DNA from 2 places in the Methylobacterium flocculans genome. Region 2 is predicted to be linked to the other one. Evidence: predicted binding sites of a transcription regulator. Region 2 holds the regulator's gene; the other holds the start of a gene.
The links. Region 2 encodes HrcA, which represses chaperone genes, less so after heat shock. Its sites were predicted from a motif close to GTTAGCACTCNCNNNNNGNGAGTGCTAAC; they were not measured.
Positions count from the first base shown of each region.

Region 1: a site for HrcA is predicted at 2,405-2,433, ahead of groES (co-chaperone GroES). Genes of this name have one in related genera too.

Region 1 is NZ_CP107532.1:767,594-772,656, reverse strand. Features, by position in the region: gene OF380_RS03465 (DUF1501 domain-containing protein) at 1-199, shown strand, start outside; gene groL (chaperonin GroEL) at 317-1,960, opposite strand; gene groES (co-chaperone GroES) at 2,049-2,336, opposite strand; gene OF380_RS03450 (magnesium transporter CorA family protein) at 2,550-3,560, shown strand; gene OF380_RS03445 (lipopolysaccharide biosynthesis protein) at 3,642-5,063, shown strand, end outside.
Region 2 is NZ_CP107532.1:3,762,725-3,767,787, forward strand. Features, by position in the region: gene OF380_RS17830 (MFS family transporter) at 1-380, opposite strand, end outside; gene OF380_RS17835 (DUF1236 domain-containing protein) at 679-1,530, shown strand; gene hrcA (heat-inducible transcriptional repressor HrcA) at 1,583-2,638, opposite strand; gene OF380_RS17845 (hypothetical protein) at 2,963-3,271, shown strand; gene rph (ribonuclease PH) at 3,427-4,155, shown strand; gene rdgB (RdgB/HAM1 family non-canonical purine NTP pyrophosphatase) at 4,152-4,784, shown strand; gene hemW (radical SAM family heme chaperone HemW) at 4,836-5,063, shown strand, end outside.

The DNA.
Region 1 (5,063 bases), 2.7 Mb from region 2:
CGGCGTGCGGGGTGGCCGCATCGCCGGCCCGCAGGTCCGCGCCGACGAGGCTCACCTGTTCCAGAACCGGGATTATCCCGTGCTCACCGATTACCGCGCGATGCTCGCCGGCCTGTTCCAGCGGCTCTACGGGCTCGATGCGGCGAGCCTCGGGCGGATCTTCGCCGGGGTGGCGCCGAGCGACCTCGGCCTGATCTGACGGAGACGACGAAAAAGGGGCCGCCTTTCGGCGACCCCTCTTTTCCGGGACCAAGTCTGACCCCAGGCCCGGCTTGGCCGGACCTGGGTTTCCTTGGGCTTAGCAGGGCTGGACGTCTTAGAAGTCCATGCCGCCCATGCCGCCGCCGCCCGGCATCGCCGGGGCGCCGCTGTCCTTCTTCGGAGCATCGGCGATCATGGCTTCGGTGGTGACGAGGAGGCCGGCGATGGAGGCGGCGTCCTGCAGGGCGGTGCGCACGACCTTGGCCGGGTCGACGATGCCGGCCTGGATCATGTCGACGTACTCTTCGGTCTGGGCGTTGAAGCCGAAGGTGATCGAGGAGGTGTTGTCGGTGATCTTGCCGACCACGATCGAGCCCTCGACGCCGGAGTTGGCGGCGATCTGGCGGATCGGGGCCTCAAGGGCCTTCAGCACGATCTTGATACCGGCCTGGACGTCCGGGTTGTCGCTCTTGAGGGCGCGGACGGCCTCACGGGCGCGGAGCAGGGCGGTGCCGCCGCCGGGGACGATGCCCTCTTCCACCGCAGCGCGGGTGGCGTTGAGCGCGTCGTCTACGCGGTCCTTCTTCTCCTTGACCTCGACCTCGGTCGCGCCGCCGACGCGGATGACCGCGACGCCGCCGGCGAGCTTGGCCAGACGCTCCTGGAGCTTCTCACGGTCGTAGTCCGAGGTGGTCTCCTCGATCTGCGCCTTGATCTGGCCCACGCGAGCCTCGATGTCCGACTTCTCGCCGAGACCGTCGATGATCGTGGTGGTCTCCTTCTCGATGCGGATGCGCTTGGCGCGGCCGAGCATCGGCAGGGTGACGTTCTCGAGCTTGATGCCGAGGTCCTCGGCGATCATCTGACCCTGGGTCAGGATCGCGATGTCCTCGAGCATGGCCTTGCGGCGATCGCCGAAGCCCGGAGCCTTGACGGCCGCGACCTTGAGGCCGCCGCGCAGCTTGTTCACGACGAGCGTGGCGAGCGCCTCACCCTCGATGTCCTCGGCGATGATGACGAGCGGCTTGCCGGTCTGCACCACGGCCTCGAGAACCGGCAGCATCGCCTGGAGCGAGGACAGCTTCTTCTCGTGGATGAGGATGTAGGGGTCCTCGAGCTCGGCGACCATCTTCTCCGCGTTCGTGATGAAGTACGGGGAGAGGTAACCGCGGTCGAACTGCATGCCCTCGACGACGTCGAGCTCGGTCTCGGCGGTCTTGGCTTCCTCGACGGTGATGACACCCTCGTTGCCGACCTTCTGCATGGCGTGGGCGATCATCTCGCCGATTTCCTTGTCGCCATTGGCCGAGATGGTGCCGACCTGGGCGACTTCCTCGGACGAGGCGACCTTCTTGGCGCGGCTCGTGATGTCCTCGACGGCGGCCTTCGTCGCGAGGTCGATGCCGCGCTTGAGGTCCATCGGGTTCATGCCGGCGGCCACGTACTTGGCGCCTTCACGGACGATGGCCTGGGCCAGGACGGTGGCGGTGGTGGTGCCGTCGCCCGCGATGTCGTTGGTCTTCGAGGCCACTTCGCGCACCATCTGGGCGCCCATGTTCTCGAACTTGTCGGCGAGCTCGATCTCCTTGGCGACGGTGACGCCGTCCTTGGTGATGCGCGGCGCGCCGAAGGACTTCTCGATGACGACGTTGCGGCCCTTGGGGCCGAGCGTGACCTTCACCGCGTCGGCGAGAATGTCGACGCCACGGAGCATCTTCTCGCGGGCGTCGGAGGCGAAGCGGACTTCTTTCGCTGCCATGTCAGATCCTTGTCAGTGATGGGCCCCGAGGCGCCGGACGGCGCCCTCGAAGGGCTCGTGAAAGGGGGTTTGCCGAAGAGAAACCGACTTAGGCGACGACGCCCATGATGTCGGATTCCTTCATGATCAGGAGGTCCTGACCGTCGATCTTGACCTCGGTGCCGGACCATTTGCCGAACAGGACGCGGTCGCCGGCCTTGACGTCGAGCGGGTTGATGCGGCCGGCCTCGTCACGGGCGCCCGGGCCGACGGCGACGATCTCGCCCTCTTGCGGCTTCTCCTTGGCGGTGTCGGGGATGATGATGCCCCCCTTGGTCTTCTCTTCGCCTTCGATGCGGCGAACGACGACACGGTCGTGCAGCGGACGGAACTTCATGAGCTGCCCTCTTGCTTCAAATTCGTGGATGGCGTTGATGCGGCGCGGCAGCGCGCTCAACCCAGGCCGTTAGCACTCTCCCTGGGTGAGTGCTAACGATGGCGCCGAGTTAGGCGCGTGGCCGGTTCGAGTCAAGACTGTCGCAGGGTCCGACGACGATCCGACGACGACGTTCTTCCCCTCTTCCACCGCTTTGCCGAAAGTCCTTTGCGGATGATCAAGCTTCATGGTCCGCAAGGGTCGGTCGAGCCCGAGACCGGCGACGCGGGCTCCGCCTGCCCGCCCCACGCACTCTGGATCGACCTCGACGACCCGACCGCCGAAGAAGCGGAGCGGGTCGAGGCGTCCACCGGTATCCGCGTGCCGTCCCGCACGGCCTTGAGCGAAGTCGAGAATTCGAGCCGGCTGCGGCGGCTGAAGAACGGCTTCTCGCTCTCCACGCCGATGATCACCTTCGACAAGCTGGATTCGCAGTTGATGCCGCTGGGCTTCCTGCTCACCAAGGACCGCCTCGTCACCGTGCGCTTCCACGAACTGCGCGCCTTCGGCGAGGTCAGGAAGCGGATCGACACCGGGGATGGCGTGGGCACCACCAGCATCGAGATCTTCCTGCTGCTGATGGAGGAGCTGGTCGACAGCCTGGCCGACGCCCTCGAAGACATGGGCGCCGACCTCGATTCGCTCTCCACCCAAATCTTCGATTTCGATGTCCACAGCGGCGGGCTCGCCGGGGACAGCAAGCTCCGGAACCAGACGCCGCGCCGCCGCGACCTCGCGCTGCGGCGGATCCTGCGCGGCATCGGCCGGCGGGGCAAGGCGCTCGGCAAGATCCGCTCCAGCCTGCTCGGCCTCGAGCGCATCGTGCCCTTCGTCGCCAACGAGTGCGAGCAGATCCTGGGCGAGGAGCAGGTGCCCCGCTTCGAGGCGGTGCGCCGCGACATCGCCTCCCTCGACGAGTTCGAGATCCGCCTGTCGGAGAACGTGCAGTTCCTCCTCGACGCGACGCTCGGCCTCATCAGCATCGAGCAGAACAACACCTTCCGGGTCCTCACCGTGGCCTCGGTGGTGGGCATCCCGCCGACCCTCATCGCCTCGATGTACGGCATGAACTTCAAGCACATGCCGGAACTCGAATGGGTCTACGGCTATCCCTACGGCCTCGTGCTCATCCTGGTGAGCGCCATCATTCCGATCGTTTTCTTCCGGATTCGCGGCTGGCTGTGAGCGGTTGACGGAATCTTCGCTCAGGCCTGACCAGATCGAGGCGCCGCGACGGGGCGGCCTTCCGAGGATGCCGTCCGCGCCATGGCCGTGATCGCCGCCTTCGTCCTCAATGCCGGCCTGAACTTCGTCCTCGGCCTGCTCGTGGCCAAGCTGCTGGGGCCGGCGGATTTCGGCCTGTTCGCGCTGGCGACCGCCGGGGCCATCGTCGCCAACACGGTGCTGTTCGAGTGGCTGCGCCTGTCGGCGACGCGGTTCTACTCGGCGCGGGTCCGGGCCGACGAGCCCTGGATCCGGCAGGGGCTCGACCGGGCCTACGGGATCGTCGGGCTGGGGCTGTTCGCCGTCGCACTGCTCTGCCTCGGCGCCGGCTTCGCCACCGGGCTCGATGCCGGGGGCCGTCTCGCCATCACGGCCGGCGCGGCGCTGGCCGCCCTCGGCATCGGCATCTTCGACTATCACGCCGCGCTCGCCCGCGCCCGCTTCGACGGCGGGCTCTACTTCCGGCTGGTGGCGGTCAAGAACGTGCTGTCCTTCGCCATGATGGCGGGGGCCGCCTGGTTCCTGCCGCAGCCGGCCTGGGTGCTGGCCGCCGCCGGGGTCAGCCAGGCCGGGGCGGCCTGGCTGCTGCGCCGCCCCTTGGGCGATCCCGTCACGCCCCGCCTGCGGGTGCGGCTGAGCGAGACCTGGCGCCTCTTCGCGGCCTACGGCCTGCCGCTGATCGCCGCCAACGCGATCTACCAGCTCATGCCGTTCCTCAACCGGGGCAGCATCGCGGCCCAGGGCGGGCTGGCCGAGGCCGGGTACTTCGCGCTGGCCGCCGACGTCACCACCCGCAGCATCGGCACGCTGGGGACCGCCCTCGACCTCCTCCTGTTCCAGCTCGCCGTCCGGGCCGAGGAGGAGGAGGGCCGGGCGGCGGCGGAGGCCCAGGTTGGGCGCAATGCCGGCGTGGTGGTGGCTCTGCTCCTGCCCTGCGCGGTCGGCTTCTGGGCCGTCCTTCCGGCGCTCCAGGCCCTGGTCGTGCCGGAGGCATTCCGTGGGCCCTTCGCGGCCTATGCGGGCCTGATGATCCCCGGCTTCTTCTGCCTCGCGATGATGAACTTCGCCCTCAACCCCGTCTTCCAGATCCGCCGCCGCACCCGCCCGGTGATCGTCGCCGCGCTGGTGGGGCTCGCGGTGAACGGGCTCGGCCTCTGGCTTCTGCCGCCGCACCTCGGGCCCGAGGGCGTGGCGATCGCGCAGACCGCCGGTCTCGGCGCCGCGACCCTGCTGCTGGCCCTGCTGGCCCTCACCGGGACCGATCGCCTCGCCCTGCCGTGGTGGGACATCTTCGCGGCCGGCGTCGCCGCCCTCGCGATGGCGCTCTGCCTCCTGCCCCTGCGTCACGTCGAGCCGGTGCGCTGCCTGGCACTGAGCATCCCCCTCGGGGTCGCCCTCTACGGCGCCTTGGTCTGGGTCTTCGACATCGCGGGCCTGCGCGGGCAGATCGAGGCGCGCCTCGCG
Region 2 (5,063 bases):
AGGGCGGGCGCGAGATGCCCCGCCGTGGCGTAGGTCGGCAGGATCGCGATCATCAGCGAGCCGGCGCACATCATCAGCACCGAGATCAGCATCGAGGTCTTGCGGCCGAGCCGGTCGGCGATGCGGCCGAACAGCCACCCGCCGATGGGACGCATGAAGAACCCCACCGCGAAGACCGCGGCGGATTTCAGAAGCTGGCTGGTGTCATCGCCCTCGGGGAAGAAGACCGGCGCGAAGTAGAGCGCGAAGAAGGCGTAGCAGTAGAAGTCGAACCACTCCACGAGGTTGCCCGACGAGGAGGCGACGATGGCCTTGATCCGGCGTCGGTTGTCGGCGGCGTCGTCCGCCGTGTGCGCTTGAAGTCCGGCGCCACCTGTCATCCGTTTCGTCCCTGTTTCCCGGTGCACGCCGTTCCCTGGCCTGCTTTCGCGGGACGTTACCGCTTGAAGCGAATTTCACAAGGGTGATCAGGGCGTTGCGGATCGCACCCAAGATTTCGATGAAACGTGGCTGTGGAAGAGCCATGGCTGACCTTGATCCTTCGATCTGAATAGGGGGCGCCGGGGTTTTCCGAAGATCAGCCGTAGAAAAACGGGAACGGTCTTTCAGCGGTCTCCGTTGCGGGTGGCGACGACGCCCATGCGGCGTCCTGATCCCGATCGAGGCGGAAACGATCCCATGAACACATTCTTCCGAAGCACGGTGATGGCGGCGGCCCTGGTGCTGGGTGCCACCACGGCCTTCGCGCAGGGCGGACCGGGCGGCGCGGGCGCCGGCGGGGCAGGGGGCGCGGCCGGCGGTGGTGCGGGCGGTGGTGCGGGTATGAGTGGCGGCGGCGCGGGCGGCGGAGCCGGCGGTGGCGGTGCCGGCATGCGCGGCGGCGCGGGGGGCGGTGCGGAGACCGGCGGCGGCGCATCGCGCGGCGAGCCCGGCGGCGCGGGCGGACCCGGAGCACGTGGTGCCGAGGGCGGGGCCGGTCCCCGTGGTGCCGAGGGTGGCGCGGGACGTCAGGACGGACGCCCCGGTCAGGCGGCCGGCGAGCGGGGCGGCCGCGAAGAGGGCGGTGCCACGACGCGCAGCGGCGGCGCCGATCGCACCGCACCCGATCGCGACGGCAGGGCTGATCGCGACGGCAGGGCCGACCGCGATGGCCAGGGAGATCGTGGCGGCCGGGCGGACCGGGACGACCGGGGCGATCGCGGCGGACGGATGGATCGCGAGGGCCGGGGCGGGCGCGCGGACCGGGGCGATCGCGGGGCCGTGCGGGGCGCCTACGGACGCCTCGGCGCGCCGCAGCGCACCGAGTTCCGTCAGAGCGTGTTCCGCCGCGGGATTCCGCGCCTCGCCGCCGGGGCCTTCGCCCTCAGCGTCGGCACGGCCATCGCCCGCAGCTACACCCTCTACGATCTGCCGCCGGACATCGTGCGGATCGCGCCCGAATACGAGGATTACCGCTACGTGCTGGTGGACGACGACATCGTCATCGTCGACCCCGATACCTACGAGATCGTCGACGTGATCCGCGGCTGATCCGCAACGGTCGAAGAACGGGGGGCGGGGCGAAGGCTCCGCCCTCTGGCGTTCAGCGCTTGCGGTCGAGGAGGCCGGAGACCACCCGGGCGGTGTAGTCGACCATCGGCACGATGCGGGCGTAGTTCAGCCGGGTCGGCCCGATGACGCCGACCACGCCGACGATCTTCTGCGATCCGTCGCGGAAGGGCGCCGCGATCATCGAGGATCCGGAGAGCGAGAACAGCTTGTTCTCCGAACCGATGAAGATGCGCACGCCCTCGCCGCCCTCGGCGCGGGAGAGCAGTTCGATCACGTCCTTCTGCGTCTCGAGGTCGTCGAAGAGCAGGCGAATGCGCTCCAGGTCCTCGGCGGCCCGCAGGTCGTCGAGGAGGTTCGACTGCCCGCGCACGATGAGCTGGCGCGCGTCGGACGGGCCGACGCTGACCGCGAGACCCGCATCGACCAGCCGCTCGGTGATCGCGTCGAGTTCGCGCTTCATGGCCTGCCGCCCCGCCTCGATCTCGGCCCGCAGGGTGCCGAGGGTCCGACCCTGGAGCCGGGCGTTGAGGTAGTTGGAGGCCTCCTGCAGGGCGCTCGCCGGCAGTCCGGCGGGCAGGTCGAGGATGCGGTTCTCCACCGAGCCGTCATCCGAGACCAGCACGACCAGGGCGCGGGTGGGATCGAGGCGCACGAACTCGATGTGCTTCAGGTGGACGTTGGTCTTCGTGGTCAGCACCACCCCGGCCCCGCGCGAGATACCCGAGAGCAGCATCGAGGCTTCGGCCAGCGCGGAATCGAAGGTGTGGCGGGAGGCGGCCGCCCGCATCTGCGCTTCGATCCGCTCCTGCTCCTCGCGGCCGACATCGCCGAGTTCGAGCATCGCGTCCACGAAGAAGCGCAGGCCCTGCTCCGTGGGGAGCCGCCCGGCCGAGGCATGGGGCGCGAAGATGAGGCCGGAATGCTCCAGATCCGCCATCACGTTGCGGATCGAGGCCGGCGACAGGGTCATCGGCAGGATGCGGGCGAGGTTGCGCGAGCCCACGGGTTCGCCCGTCGTGAGATAGCTCTCGACGATCTGCCGGAAGATCTCGCGCGAGCGCTCGTTCAACGCGCTGAGCACCTGCATCTGCTGGGAAGGGGCGAAGGGACTTGCGGGCTCGGTCACGGGTCAATCCTGGGCGGTGAATGTGGCCGCCTCGCGCATCCTACACAAGGCCGCGAAGGGACGCGCCCCGGGGACGGCATACGGCGTGCACGTTCTGGTCCTTGGGGTCATCCTCCGGTGTCCCGCTCAAAAAACCGGCGTGGCGCGCTGAGACGATTCCGGCGACAGCGGCGTTACCCGTGTCCGCCTTGCGTGAAGCAGGCGGGCCGAGCGTTGCGAATCGCCCCGGCGTGCAGGCGGTTCGAGGCGCGCGGTCCCACGCCGTACACAGGAGTACAGAGCCCCATGAGAAACACCTCCCGATCCGGCCTGATCAAGACCCTCGCCATCGCCCTGGCGCTCGTCGGCGCGATGATGTTCGGCACGCCCAAGGGTGCGCAGGCCGCGCCCGCGATCGTGTCCGCCGAAGTTGCGGGCCCGAGCGCCGGCCTCACCGAGGTGCAGTACGGGGGCTACCGGCGCCATTACGGCGGCCGGCGCTTCCATCACCACCATCGCGGACGGCATTTCGGCCATCACCATCGCCGCCATTTCGGCCACGGCTTCGGTCACCGTCACGGGCACCATTACGGCCACCGCCGCTTCCGCTACTGATCCGATGGGACGGGCCGCCCCTGCCGGGCGGCCCACACCTCGGGGCCGCTCGTGGCGTGCCGCCACGCTTGCCGTGACGTTTGCCGCCACGCTTGCCGCGCGCGACCCGGCCCCGTAAAGCCCGCTCCCGACCACGAAACGTCAAGGAGAGCGGCATGCGGCCCTCGAAGCGCGCGAACGACGCCCTGCGCACCGTCACCCTGGAGCGTGCCGTCTCCCGTCACGCCGAGGGCTCCTGCCTCGTCAGCTTCGGGGACACCAAGGTCCTGTGCACGGCGACCCTGGAGGAGCGCGGACCCGGCTGGCTGCGCGGATCCGGCAAGGGCTGGGTCACCGCTGAGTATTCCATGCTGCCGCGCGCCACTCACGAGCGCACCCGGCGCGAGGTGAATTCGGGCAAGCCCTCCGGCCGCACCCAGGAGATCCAGCGCCTGATCGGCCGTTCCCTCCGGGCCGTGACGAACCTTCCCGCTCTCGGCGAGCGCCAGATCACCCTGGATTGCGACGTGATCCAGGCCGATGGCGGCACCCGCACCGCCGCGATCACCGGTGCCTGGGTCGCCCTGCACGAGTGCTGCACCTGGATGCGGGGCCGCTCGATCATCTCCGTCGACCCCTTGCGCGACCACGTGGCGGCGATCTCCTGCGGGATCTACAAGGGCAAGCCGGTGCTCGACCTCGACTATGCCGAGGATTCCGGCGCCGAGACGGATGCCAACTTCGTCATCACCGGGTCCGGCGGCCTCGTCGAGGTCCAGGGCACGGCCGAGGGCAAGCCGTTCTCCGAGGACGAACTCCTCGAACTGCTGCGTCTCGCCAAGGGCGGCATCCAGCGCCTGGTCGAACTCCAGAAGCAGGCCGTGGCAAAGGATATTCCGGCATGACCGAGCACCGCATCCTCACCGGCCGGGTCGTCATCGCGACCCACAATGCCGGCAAGCTCGTGGAGATGCGCGAACTGCTCGCGCCCTTCGGCGTCGAGGCGGTCTCGGCCGGGGAACTCGGCCTGCCGGAACCCGACGAGACCGGCACGATGTTCTCGGAGAACGCCGCGATCAAGGCGCTGGCCGCCGCGACGGCCTCCGGCCTGCCGGCCTTCGCGGACGATTCGGGGCTCTGCGTCAACGCGCTCGACGGCGCGCCGGGTCTGTTTTCGGCGCGCTGGGCGGGACCGTCGAAGGACTTTGCCGGCGCCATGGCCCGCATCGCCTCCGAACTCGACAAGCGCGGCGCCACCACGCGGCGGGCGCACTTCGTCTCGGCCCTGGTGATCGCCTGGCCGGACGGACACACCGAGACCTTCGAGGGCCGGGTCTTCGGCGACCTCGTGGCGCCCCGGGGAACCTCGGGCTTCGGCTACGATCCGATGTTCCTGCCCGACGGCCACGACCGCACCTTCGGCGAGATCTCGTCGGAGGAGAAGCACGGGGTCGACTGGCAGACGGGCGAGGCCCTCTCCCACCGGGCCCGCGCCTTCGTCCTGCTCGCGCGAACCTGCCTGCGGCGGCCCTGACGCAGCCGGCGCGGGATTGCCAAACCGCGATCCCGCGCGCACATCCGCCCCATGACCGAACCGACAGGCCCGGACCACCCCACCCGCGACGCGGGGTTCGGGGTCTATGTCCACTGGCCCTTCTGCGCTGCGAAGTGCCCCTATTGCGACTTCAACAGCCACGTGCGCCACGCGCCCGTGGACGAAGTGCGCTACCTCGCGGCCTTCCGGGCCGAGATCGCGCACATGGCGGCGCGCACGCCCGGCCGCACGGTGTCGAGCGTCTTCCTCGGCGGCGGC